One region of the Angustibacter aerolatus genome, then DNA from elsewhere that is predicted to be linked to it. Evidence: riboswitches for the same ligand, from Rfam matches in the RefSeq annotation. Region 1 holds a riboswitch; each other region holds the start of a gene.
The links. A riboswitch is a leader RNA that binds a small molecule or an ion and turns the genes downstream of it on or off. The one in region 1 is predicted to bind S-adenosylmethionine.
Positions count from the first base shown of each region.

Region 2: it holds a riboswitch for S-adenosylmethionine, as region 1 does, so the genes downstream of both, ACYVI6_RS07375 (bifunctional o-acetylhomoserine/o-acetylserine sulfhydrylase) here and ACYVI6_RS07790 (amino acid ABC transporter permease) in region 1, are expected to answer to the same signal.
Region 3: it holds a riboswitch for S-adenosylmethionine, as region 1 does, so the genes downstream of both, ACYVI6_RS17700 (aminotransferase class V-fold PLP-dependent enzyme) here and ACYVI6_RS07790 (amino acid ABC transporter permease) in region 1, are expected to answer to the same signal.

Region 1 covers NZ_BAAHBM010000023.1:9,028-13,201, reverse strand. Annotated here, with positions in the region: gene steA (putative cytokinetic ring protein SteA) at 1-168, shown strand, start outside; gene ACYVI6_RS07795 (FUSC family protein) at 165-1,202, opposite strand; SAM riboswitch class IV at 1,319-1,426, shown strand; gene ACYVI6_RS07790 (amino acid ABC transporter permease) at 1,835-2,758, shown strand; gene ACYVI6_RS07785 (amino acid ABC transporter ATP-binding protein) at 2,812-3,576, shown strand; gene ACYVI6_RS07780 (transporter substrate-binding domain-containing protein) at 3,639-4,174, shown strand, end outside.
Region 2 covers NZ_BAAHBM010000021.1:12,551-16,724, forward strand. Annotated here, with positions in the region: gene ACYVI6_RS07365 (YkvA family protein) at 122-466, shown strand; gene ACYVI6_RS07370 (DUF4192 family protein) at 576-1,919, shown strand; SAM riboswitch class IV at 1,976-2,093, shown strand; gene ACYVI6_RS07375 (bifunctional o-acetylhomoserine/o-acetylserine sulfhydrylase) at 2,276-3,592, shown strand; gene metX (homoserine O-acetyltransferase MetX) at 3,592-4,174, shown strand, end outside.
Region 3 covers NZ_BAAHBM010000131.1:1,002-5,175, reverse strand. Annotated here, with positions in the region: gene ACYVI6_RS17710 (acyltransferase family protein) at 1-118, opposite strand, end outside; gene ACYVI6_RS17705 (ribose-phosphate diphosphokinase) at 226-1,182, shown strand; gene ACYVI6_RS17700 (aminotransferase class V-fold PLP-dependent enzyme) at 1,195-2,598, opposite strand; SAM riboswitch class IV at 2,636-2,747, opposite strand; gene ACYVI6_RS17695 (glycoside hydrolase family 43 protein) at 2,825-3,754, opposite strand; partial or broken gene ACYVI6_RS17690 (family 43 glycosylhydrolase) at 3,954-4,174, shown strand, end outside.

The DNA.
Region 1 (4,174 bases):
CGGCTCTACCGCACGCGCGTCTCGTCGTGGCAGGTCGCGGCGCTCATCGTGTGCGGCCTGCTCGCGCTCTTCGTCGCGCTCTACGCCACGCCGTCCGGTCAGGCGGTGCTCGGGCTGTTCGGCGCCCGGCTGGACGACCTCGTGTCGTGGGTGCGCGGCCTCTTCTAGCCGCGTCCCCCGGCCGGCCGCACCCGCCGGGCCACCAGCACCACCACGGCTGCGACCACGGCGCCGAGCACCGTCTGCACGCCTCGTTCGAGCAGCAGCTCGCCGACCGGGCGCTGCACCGCCACCTGGCCCAGCAGCAGCGCCATGGGGGTGATCACGAGCAGCGCCAGGCCGTAGTTGCGCCCGATGAGCAGCTCGGCCGCCACCTGCAGCACCGCCACGACGAGCACGGCGGCGACGGGGCTCGGGTGCGGTGCGAGCAGCAGGGCGCTCGTGAGCAGCCCGAGCAGCGTGCCGACCACGCGGTGCGCCGCCCGCACCAGCCGGTTCGTGGCCCCGAGCCCCATGAGCGGCGCCACCGCGGCGACGCTCGCCCAGTACGGGTGCCCGAGGCCGGTGAGCGTCGCCGCCGCACCGGCGAGCAGCACGGCGGTGCCGTAGAGCAGCACGTCGCCCCAGGCCACCTGGCGCGGCCGCTCGCGCGGCCCGGCCCGCCGGAAGGCCGCCAGGTCGCGCCGCAGCACCGCACCCGCGTTGCCCACCACCAGCGCGAAGGCGGCGCTGGCGGTCGCGACCAGCGCGGCGACCCCCACGTCGGACGTCGCGTGCGGCACCGAGCTCGTCGCGCCGAACGCGAACACCAGGAACAGCGGTCCGGGCGGGTGCCAGTCCTGCGCCGAGGCGAGCGCGCTGCCCGCCAGCACCAGCACGGTCGCCACGCCGACGGCGAGCCAGTGCGACCCCGTCGCACCCACCAGGACGCCGGCCACGAGCGAGGCAAGCAGCGCCGCGGCCGCGCTGAGCTGCATGGTGACGCGGGGCAGCCCGACGTGGTTGCGGCCGTACAGCGAGGTGAACGCCCCGAACGCGGCGTACGCCGACAGGTGCGGCCGCCCGAGGGCGACGACCAGCAGCAGCGGCACGCCGACGCTGACGCCGGCCCGCAGCGCGGCCCGGTGCGCCCCGGGCGCGGGCCGCACGTGCACGAACTGGCGCGCCGCCCGCTGCCACGCGCCGTCCGGTGCACCGCTCACGGCGTCCATCCGACCAGACCGGGCTCCGGACGTCGCGCCCGGCCGCGCCCGCAAAGTCGAGTCGGTCGATCGACATTGACACGACGCCGTTCGAGTGCGTACCGTCGGCGTCGCACGGTCAAGAGCGTCAGCAACAGGCCCTGGCTTGCTGACCAGCAACCCTCGCTCCGCGGTGGGGTGCTCCAGGTGACGACCAGACCGGGATCGTCCGGTAAGCGCGAAGCCCCTCCGGGGGGAACAGGTGGTTCACAGGTGTCGACCCGCTGGGTTGTCCTCGATGCGCTCGCGCTGAGCGCGCGACGTCACGTCGATCTCGCGCGCACGTGCAGCGCGCTCTGTCACGCCTGACCGCCCGCACCACCGCCAGCCCTCCTGACCCGCCGCGCGCCGTCGCCCGGCCGGGTACCTGCGCGCGCCGTCCCTGACGAGCCGCGCCCCACCTCGCCCGCCGACCGGCGTGCGACGACACGTGTCCCGTGTCGCCGCCGCGCCGCGTCGTGCCTTCGTCCACCGGAGAGCCCGTGTCAGACCACACCGACGTGCGGACGGCGACACCGCCCGCCCGCCCGCCGTCCCCGCCGTCCCCGCCGTCCCCGCCGTCGTCCGCGTCGTCCCAGACGGCACCCACCCCGCTGCACGCCGTCCCGCGCAGGGCGCAGCGCGTCGTGCCGCTGCGCCGCCCCGGCCGCTGGATCGCCACCGCCGTGGTGCTCGTGGTGGTGGCCCAGGTCGTGCACGGGTTGGTGGTGAACCCGTTCTTCCAGTGGGACCGCTTCGGGTACTGGTTCCTGCGGCCGGTGGTGCTCGAGGGCCTGCTCGTCACGCTGAAGGTCGCCGCGCTGAGCGCGGTGCTGGGGCTGCTCGGTGGCGTGGTGCTGGCGCTCATGCGGCTGTCGCGCAACCCGGTGCTGCAGGCCGTGAGCTGGGCCTACACCTGGCTGTTCCGGTCGATCCCGCTCATCGTGCTGCTGTTGTTCCTCTACAACTTCAGCGCCCTCTACCAGACGCTGAGCGTCGGCGTGCCCTTCGGCCCGGCGTTCTTCGAGTTCTCCGAGTCGCGGCTGGCCACCGACCTGGCGATCGCGGTGGTCGGCATCAGCCTGAACGAGGCGGCCTTCGCCGGTGAGATCGTCCGTGCCGGCATCCTCTCGGTCGACCAGGGGCAGCACGAGGCGGCGTCCGCGCTGGGGCTGCCCAGGCGGTACCAGTTCCGCAGGATCATGCTGCCGCAGGCACTCCGCTCGATCGTGCCGAGCTACGTGAACCTGCTCATCGGCCTGGTGAAGGGCACGTCGCTGGTCTACTACGTGTCGCTGCTCGACCTGTTCGGCACCGTCGAGACGATGGGCAGCACCTACCCCGGCGACATCGTGCCGCTGCTGCTCGTCGCGACCGTCTGGTACGTGGTGCTCACCAGCATCGTCTCGACCGTCCAGTACCACGTGGAGCGCGCCTACGCCCGCGGCGCGGTGCGCACGCTGCCTCCGACACCGTTGCAGCGCCTGCGGTTCGGCGCCGCCGCGCTGCGTGCGCGCCGGACGGGGGCGTCGTGGTGACGAGGATCGAGGCGCTGCAGGCGGTCGCGAGCCCGTCGCTCGCGCTCGAGCCGGTGCAGGCGGCCGGCGTCGAGGTGCACGACGCGCACAAGTGGTACGGCGCGCACAAGGTGCTGGACGGCGTGCACCTGACCGTGCAGCCGGGGCAGGTCGCCGTCGTGCTCGGCCCGTCGGGCTCGGGCAAGTCCACGCTGCTGCGGGCGATCAACCACCTCGAGCCGCTCGACGTCGGGCACGTCAGCGTCAACGGCGAGCTGATCGGCGTGCGGCGGCACGGTGATCGGCTGAAGGCGCTGCCGGAGCGCACGATCCTGCGGCAGCGCGCGAAGGTCGGCTTCGTGTTCCAGGGGTTCAACCTGTTCCCGAACCTGACCGTGCTCGACAACGTCGCGTCGGCGCCGGTCGCCACCGGCCGGGCGAGCCGCCGCGAGGCCGAGGAGCAGGCGCGCGCGCTGCTCGAGCGCGTCGGCCTGGCCGAGAAGGCGGCCGCGTACCCGCGGCAGCTGTCCGGCGGGCAGCAGCAGCGCGTGGCGATCGCCCGGGCGCTGGCCATGCGCCCCGGCGTCCTGCTCTTCGACGAGCCGACGTCCGCGCTCGACCCGGAGCTGGTCGGCGAGGTGCTCGCCGTCGTGCAGGACCTCGCCTCGACCGGCACCACGATGATCGTCGTCACCCACGAGGTCGGCTTCGCCCGCGAGGTCGCCGACCTGGTCGTCTTCCTCGATGAGGGCCGGGTGCTCGAGCAGGGCACCCCGGCCGAGGTGCTCGACCACCCCACGCACCCTCGCACCCGCGAGTTCCTGAGCAGGGTCCTGTGACCGCGCAGCGACCCACCCGCACCCCGGCTCGCCCCGCCGAGCCGCACACCCCGAGGAGCACCGTGCCCCAGCAGCACCCCCGCACCCGCCGACGCGCGCGAGCGTCCGGCCTGTTCGCCGCAGGGCTCGTGATCGCCGGGGTGCTGGCCGCCTGCGGCGACGCCTCCGGTGACGTGGACGCCGAGCCGGCAGCGAACGCGTCGGACGCCACGCAGTCCGTCGTCACCGTGGGAGCCCTCTCGAACGGCTCGGCGCAGGAGACGAAGCTGACCGTCACCCGCGACGACAGCATCCGCGCCGAGCTGCCCGCTGCGGTGCGGGACAAGGGGGAGCTGGTGATCGGCCTGGGGTTGCTGCCGTCCGGCGCCCCGCCGCTCGGCTTCGTCGGCACCGACCAGAAGACGCTCACCGGCTCGGAGCCCGACCTCGGTCGCCTGGTGGCCGGCGTCCTCGGCCTGAAGCCGGTGGTGGACAACGCGACGTGGGACAATCTCTTCGTCGGCATCGACAGCGGCCGCACCGACCTCGGGTTCTCGAACATCACCGACACCGAGCAGCGCAAGGAGAAGTACGACTTCGCCTGCTACCGCCAGGACAA
Region 2 (4,174 bases), on a different contig from region 1:
CGACCGACGGAGGGTGACGATGGCTGCACGATCGCGACAGACGTCCGGCACGGCCTGGTCGACCCTGTGGCGGCTGCTGCGGGGATCGCTGCGCCCCGGTGAGCCCGGTCTGCCCGATCGCGTGCGTGCCGTGCCCCGGCTGGTGCGCGCCGTGCACAGCGGCGAGTACACCGGCACGACCGGCACGCGGCTGATCGGGCTGGCGCTCGCCGCCGGCTACGTGCTGTCGCCGATCGACCTCGTGCCCGAGGTGCCGCTGGGCCTGCTGGGGCTCGGGGACGACGCGTTCGTGCTCAGCTGGTTGGCTGCCCGCCTGCTGGGCGAGACCGACGCCTTCCTGCGGTGGGAGCGCGCGGGCGAGGACGAGAGCGGACGCCGCCGGTTCGGGCGCTGGCGTCGACGTGGGGAGCGGCACGCGTCCGAGGCTGGCCGACCCGACGTCGTGCCCGGGCAGGTCGTGCGCTGACGGTGGACGGCCGTCGCCCGTCCACAGGCGCGGCCTGTGGACGCCGGCGACGGTCCACAGCGGTCGTCGGACGCAGGCGTCGTGACCGGCCGGCGTCGACGCTCGCCGCATGCCTGGACGACGCGACGACCGACCCACCACCGACCCCGCCCACCCGACCGACCCGACCGACCCGACCGACCCGACCGATTCGCGCTCCTCGACCGGGGCCACGGACCCGCGTCGGACAGCGGCCGACCGGGCGGCCGAGGTGCCGGCGGCCACGGTGCGCCACCCGGTCGAGCTGGTCGCCGCCCTCCCGCACCTGCTGGGGTACGAGCCCCGACGCAGCGTGGTGCTGCTGTCGCTCACGCGCGGGGCGCCGACGCTCGGGCTGATGGCCCGCGCCGACCTGCCGCCGACCGGCACGGGGACGACGCGGGTGCGGTCCTGGGCGGCGGCGGTGACGGAGGCAGTGGTCGCAGCACGCCCCGCCGCGGTGGTGGTCGTCGTCCACGACGACCGGCCGCGGGCAGTGGGAGCCAGACCGCCACGCAGCGCCGAGCGCGACGCGGTCGTCGCGGCGCTGCACCCGGTGCCGGTCTGGACGTTCTACGTCCACGACGGCGCCGCCTGGACGGACCCACTGGCCGACACCGCAGCCGACGGCCTGCGCCCCGCCCGCCGCCACGACCTGTCGGACCACCGGCACAGCGAGCTCGTGCTGCACTTCGTGCTGCAGGGCCGCGCACCGGCTCCCGACCGGGCGGCCGCCCTCGCCGCGCTGCGGCCCGGGTCGCCGCTGACCGCCGCAGCCGTGCAGGTGGCCGCCGACCGTGCCCGGGCCGATGCGCTCCACGACTGGGCGGCCCGTCGCGGCCGCGGGGCTGCAGCGCGGCAGGCTGCGACCGTGCGGCTGTTCGACGAGATGGTCGTCGGGCAGGCGAACCGCTCCGAACCCCCCGAGCTCGCCGACGTCGGGCGGCTGCTCGTCGGGCTGGGGGACCGCGACGTGCGCGACGTCCTGCTCGACCGCTGGAGCGGCTGGCGCGCCGCGGTGGGCGACGCAGACGTGGACGACCTCGACGACGTCGACGACTCGGACGCCGACCACGCGGTGGACGAGGCCGCAGCGGCCCTGCGTCGCCTCGGCGGGCGCATGGTGCCGGTGGACCGCGCGGGCGAGGAGTCGCCGGCGAGTCGCCTCGTCGGCACGCCGGACGGCGTCGCCGCCGTCGGAGGTCTGCTGACCCGGCTCTGCACGCTCGCGCCGGACGCGCTCGCCGCGCCCGTCGCCACCATGCTGGCCGTGCACCACTGGACCCGTGGTGACGGCCCGCTGGCGGCGGTCGCCTGCGAGCGGGCCCTGGAGGTGGACGCCGGGTACCCGCTGGCGGTCCTGGTCGACGAGGCGCTGCGGACGGGCGTGGTGCCCCGGTGGGCCTCGGCGGTCGACGTGAGGTCCACCATGTGAGACGGCGGCGTCCAGAGCGTGGATCCGCGGCGGTGGTCTGGGGTACCTTCGGCCCAGGTCATGAGCGCCAGCGTCAAGCCCCGGCTCGCTGGCCGGCAACCCTCCACTCGCGGTGGGGTGCCCCGGGTGATGACCCGGCTGCTCCGTCACGGTGACGGACGGCAAGCGCGGGTCCGTCGTGCCGACGGACCCCAGAGATGGGAGTCCCCCGATGAGCTGTCGACGCGACCGCTGACGCAGGACCCGGTGACGGGCCGGACGACCGGCGCGTCCCGCTGCCGCGCCCCGCGGGGCGTGAGCAGGCACCCACCAGCACGCACGAGCACGCACCCACCAGCACGCACCGAGGAGCAGAGATGTCCGACGGTTGGTCCTTCGAGACGCGACAGATCCACGCCGGTCAGCAGCCGGACGCCGCCACCGGCGCCCGGTCGCTGCCCATCTACCAGACGACGTCCTACGTCTTCAAGGACGCCGAGCACGCCGCGAACCTGTTCGGGCTCAAGGAGTTCGGCAACATCTACACGCGCCTGATGAACCCCACGACCGACGTCGTGGAGCAGCGCGTGGCGAACCTCGAGGGCGGCGTGGGGGCCCTGCTGGTCGCCAGCGGTCAGTCGGCCGAGACGCTGGCGCTGCTGAACGTCGCGGAGGCCGGTGACCACGTGGTGGCCAGCCCCAGCCTCTACGGCGGCACGTACAACCTGCTGCACTACACGTTCCCCAAGCTGGGCGTGCAGGTCACCTTCGTCGACGACCCCGACGACCTCGAGTCGTGGCGTGCCGCGGTGCGGCCGAACACCAAGGCCTTCTTCGCCGAGACCATCTCGAACCCCAAGCAGGACGTGCTCGACATCGAGGGCGTCTCCGGTGTCGCGCACGACGCCGGCGTGCCGTTGATCGTCGACAACACGGTGGCCACGCCGTACCTCATCCGCCCGCTCGAGTGGGGCGCCGACGTCGTGGTGCACTCGGCGACCAAGTACCTCGGCGGCCACGGCAGCGCGATCGGCGGCGTGATCGTCGACGGCGGTCGCTTCGACTACACCGCCGAGCCGGATCGGTTCCCGGGGTTCAACCAGCCCGACCCGAGCTACCACGGTCTCGTCTACGGCCGCGACCTCGGCGTCGGCAGCCCGCTGGGGGCGAACCTCTCGTACATCCTCAAGGCGCGCGTGCAGCTGCTGCGCGACCTCGGACCGTCGATCTCGCCGTTCAACAGCTTCCTGCTCTCGCAGGGGATCGAGACGCTCAGCCTGCGCATCGAGCGGCACGTCGCCAACGCCGAGGCCGTCGCCACCTGGCTCGAGGGTCGCGACGAGGTCGAGCGGGTCGCGTACGCCGGCCTCGAGAGCAGCCCGTGGCGCGAGAACGCGCGCAAGTACGCGCCGCGCGGTGCGGGCGCGGTGCTGGCCTTCGAGATCGTCGGCGGTCTCGAGGCCGGGCAGCGCTTCGTGGAGGCGCTCGAGCTGCACAGCCACGTCGCGAACATCGGCGACGTGCGCAGCCTGGTGATCCACCCGGCGTCGACGACCCACAGCCAGCTCTCGCCCGAGGAGCAGGCCGCGAGCGGGGTCACCCCCGGCCTGGTGCGGCTGGCCGTGGGGTTGGAGCACCTCGACGACATCCTCGCCGACCTCGAGGCCGGCTTCCGGGCCGCCAAGGGCTCCTGATGACCGTGACCGGCCACTGGCGACCCGGCGACCCCGTGGGGCACCGCCGGTTCGCCGAGGTCGGCACGATCACCCTCGAGGCCAGGGGCGCGCTGCCCGACGTCACGGTCGCCTACGAGACGTGGGGCACGCTGAACGCGGCGGTCGACAACGCCGTGCTGGTGCTGCACGCGCTCACCGGTGACAGCCACGTGGCCGGACCGGCCGGGGACGGCCACCCGACGCCCGGGTGGTGGGACGGGCTCGTCGGCCCGGGCCGCGCGCTCGACACCGACCGCTGGTTCGTGGTGGCGCCGAACGTGCTCGGTGGCTGCCAGGGCACCACGGGTCCGTCGTCCGTCGCGCCCGACGGCCGGGCCTGGGGCTCGCGCTTCCCGTTCCTGACGGTGCGCGACCAGGTCGAGGCGGAGGTGCGCCTGGCCGACGCCCTGGGCATCGGCACGTGGGCGAGCGTCGTCGGCGGCTCGATGGGCGGCATGCGGGTGGTCGAGTGGGCCGTCACCCATCCCGACCGCGTCGCCAGCGCCCTCGTGCTGGCGTCGACGGCGGCGGCGAGCGCCGACCAGATCGCCTGGTGCGCGC
Region 3 (4,174 bases), on a different contig from region 1:
GCTCGACGTCCGCCCGGTAGTGGAACAGCACCACCCAGACCGCCGCCACGGCACGCAACCCGGTCAGCGCCGCGATGGACGGCGGTCGGCCGGCCGGCTCGGCGGTGGTGTGGCGCATCACCTCCAGGGTGGCAGGCCGCCCCCGCACCCGCCCGCCGTAGACTCCCCGGGCCGGGCGGCTCGCCCGGGCGCGCGCAGCCCACCACCCCACGGAGCCCCGCCCCCATGAGCGAGATCGTCGTCTTCAGCGGCAGCGCGCACACCGAGCTGGCCGCCGAGATCTGCGCCGAGATCGGCGTCGAGCTGGCCCCCACGACGCTGCAGCGCTTCAGCAACGACTGCATGCAGGTGCAGCTGCGGGCCAACTGCCGCCAGCGCGACGTGTTCATCGTGCAGCCGCTCGTGCCGCCGGTGCAGGAGCACCTGATGGAGCTGCTGCTCATGCTCGACGCCGCCCGGGGCGCCTCGGCGGCGAGCATCACCGCCGTCATCCCGCACTACGCCTACGCGCGCAGCGACAAGAAGGACGCGCCGCGCATCTCGATCGGCGGCCGGCTGGTGGCCGACCTCATCGCCACGGCGGGCGCCGACCGCGTGGTGACGATGGCGCTGCACGCCCCGCAGGTGCACGGGTTCTTCTCGGTGCCGGTCGACCACCTGTCGGCGATCGGCGACCTGGCGATGCACTACCGCGGTCGCGACCTGTCGAACACCGTCGTGGTCTCCCCCGACCTCGGCAACGCCAAGGCGGCCACCGCGTTCGCCCGGCTGCTCGACGTGCCGGTCGCCGCCGGCTCGAAGCAGCGGCTGGCCGACGACCGCGTGGTCATCGACATGATCGTCGGCGACGTCGACGGCAAGGACGTCATCGTGCTCGACGACGAGATCGCCACCGGCGGCTCGGTCGTCGAGCTGCTCGAGGCGCTGCGCTCCCGGCACGTGCGCACCGTCTCGCTGGCGTGCACCCACGGCCTGTTCACCGGCCCGGCCATCGAGCGGCTCTCGGCCCGCGACGACGTCACCGAGGTGGTCACCACCAACACCGTGCCGCAGGCCGGGCACTACGGGCTGCCGCACCTCGAGGTCCGCTCGGTCGCGCCGGTCTTCGCCGAGGCGATCAGCCGCATCCACCTCGGCGAGTCGGTGTCGAGCCTGTTCTCCGACGTCCCCACCCACGGCTAGGGCGGGCAGACCCTAGCTCTCGCAGGGACTCGCGCCCGCGGGGCCGGCGCTGTCGCCCGCCCAGGCCGGCAGCGGGCGCGGGTCGGGGCTCGGCGCCCAGCGACCCTCGGTGCGGGCGTAGGTCCACGAGGGGCCGTGCGCGACCAGCTCGGCGACGGCGGCCACCAGCCGGTCGACGTCCTCGGTGCGCGAGCCGACGCCGACGCTGGCCCGCACCGCCCCGGCGTCGAGCCCGAGGTGGGCGAGCAGCGGGTGCGCGCAGAACCGGCCGTCGCGGACGCCGATGCCGTGCTCGGCCGACAGGTACGCGGCGACCAGCCCCGCGTCGACCCCGTCGACCGTGAAGGTGACGACGCCGATCGAGGGGGCGTCGTCGGCGAAGACCCGGTGCACCTCGACGCCGTCGAGCGCGGTCAGCCCGTGCACCAGCCGCTCGCGCAGCGCCGCCTCGTGCACCTCGAGCGCCGCCTCGGGCAGCGCGCCCAGCGCCTCGCAAGCGGCGGCCAGCGCCACCGCGCCGAGCACGTTCGGGGTGCCGCCCTCGTGCCGCGCCGGGGCGCACGCCCACTGCGTCTGCTCGACGTCGACCTGCACGACGGCGCCGCCGCCGGCCAGGTGCGGTGTGCCGCGGTCGAGCCAGTCGCGCCGGCCGACCAGCGCGCCCGCGCCGTACGGCGCGTAGAGCTTGTGGCCGCTGAACGCCACGTAGTCGGCGCCGCTCTCGGTGAGGCTGATCCGGCGGTGCGGGGCGAGCTGGGCGGCGTCGACCACCACGCGGGCGCCGTGCCGGTGCGCGAGCCGCACCAGGCGGTCGACGGGCAGCTCCTCGCCGGTGACGTTCGACGCGCCGGTGACGGCGAGCAGCGCGGCCGGGCGCTCGGCCAGCACCCGCTCGAGCTCGGCGAGCGTGCCCTCCAGCGTCGGCTGCGTGGCGACGGCGCGGTGCGGTCGGGCCTGCCAGGGCAGCAGGTTCGCGTGGTGCTCGAGGTCGAGGAACACCACGTCGCCCCACGTCGGCAGACAGCCCGCGAGCAGGTTCAGCGCATCGGTGGTGTTGCGGGTCAGCACGACGACGTCGCCGGGCCGGGCGCCCACGAAGCCGCCGATCGTGCGGCGGCTCTGCTCGAGCGCCGACGTCGACACCTGCGAGGCCCAGCCGGCACCGCGGTGCACGCTCGCGTAGTACGGCAGCGCGGCGGTGACGCGCGCGGCCACCGACTCGAGGCACTGGGCGCTCGCGGCCTGGTCGAGGTTCACGTGCCGCACGGTCCGACCGTCGACGAGCGGCGCGGCCAGGTCGGCGCCGACCACCGGCAGCAGTGGCCCTGCCCCCGGCCAGTCGGACGCCGGGGCGCCGGGACGGGTAGCAGGACGGGCGACGGTGCGGGGTGTGGTCGGGCGGGCGATGGTCGACATGACGTCTCCACGACGGGTCAGGGACCCACGTGCCGCAGGTCCGCGCTTGCGCCGGCACCTCGCCGACGCCAGGTCCTCACCCGGGGCACCCCGCCGCGGAGGAGGGTTGCCGGCCAGCAAGCCGGGGCTGAACGCTGGCACTCGTGACCTACGTCAGAAGGTATCGGCAGCCCGCGCCGCCGGTCCACCCTTCGAGCCGCATCTTCTCGACCTGCGAGACGCCGGGCTAGCGCTCGAGCGTCGTCGGCCCCGTCGACGGGCCGTCCACGACCGGGCCGTCCGGCGTCCACCGGATCGGGTCGAGGCACATCCGGCGGGCCGTCTGCTCGACGTCCCACGCGTGGTAGACCATCACGTCGAGCCCGTCGGGCGTGGTGACCACGCTGTTGTGGCCGGGCCCGACGACGCCTGGCACGCTGCGCAGCAGCGGCTCCCGCGCGGTCTCGACCCAGGGCCCGTCGGGGCGGTCGGCCACAGCGTGCGCGACGCCGTACGTCGGCTCCTGCCACGACCCGCCGGAGTAGAAGAGGTGGTAGCGGCCGCCGCGGTGCACGACGAACGGCCCCTCCAGCGTGTGCCAGTCGTAGACCTTCCCGTACATCGAGCGCTGCCGCTGGTACAGCTGCCAGTCGCCGGTCGGCTCGAGCACCGCGGTCGTCGGGCCGGCGAGCCGGGTCATGCCGTCGAGCCTGGCGACGGCGAGCATGGTGCCGACCCGCTCGGTGTCGAGCACGTCGCGGGCGAAGAACAGCCACCAGTCGCCGTCGGCGTCGCGGAAGGGGTGCGGGTCGATGGCGAAGCGCTCCCCCTCGGTGAGCACGTGCCCGGTGTCGCGGTACGGGCCGACCGGGTCGTCGGCCACCGCGACCCGCACCTGGTGCCCGACGTCGCCGGTGCCGGCCGAGTAGTACATCCACCAGCGGCCCTCGGCGTGCGCGACCTCGGGCGCCCAGTAGTCGGTACCCAGCCCGGGCACCTGCTCCAGCGCCCCGCCGACGCTGCGCCAGTGCACGAGGTCGTCCGAGCGCAGCACCTCGAAGGCCCGCCCGTCGACCGTGCGCCCGGTGCCGAAGGCGACGTACCCGTCGTCGGTGCGGAGCACGAACGGGTCGGCGAGGTAGCCGTCGTGCACCGGGTTCGCGTAGCTGGTCGGCATGGTCTTGATGCTGCCACCGGCGGCCGCGGGCGCCCACCGAGCGGGCCCCGACAGGAGCGCCGACCGGGTGGTGCCCGGGCGTGCCCGCTTCGTGACCTGTCCGTGACCGAAGTCGGGTGCATGGACGGCGATCGGGTGGGTACGGGCGCAGCGCACGCGGACGACGACGTCCGCGGCACCGGGCGACGAAGGAGCCGCCATGAGGCGCAGCGCACGACCCGCAGCACGCCGGACGGCGCTGGCGGCCCTGCTCGCGACGGGCCTGGCCGTGCCCGCCGCGCAGGCCGCGACGCCCGCCGACCGGACGCAGCCGGCCACCTACCGCAACCCCGTCTCGCAGGGCTTCGCCGACACCTTCGCCGACCCCTCCCTGCTGCGCGGCAAGGACGGCTGGTGGTACGCCGTCGGCACCTCCGACCC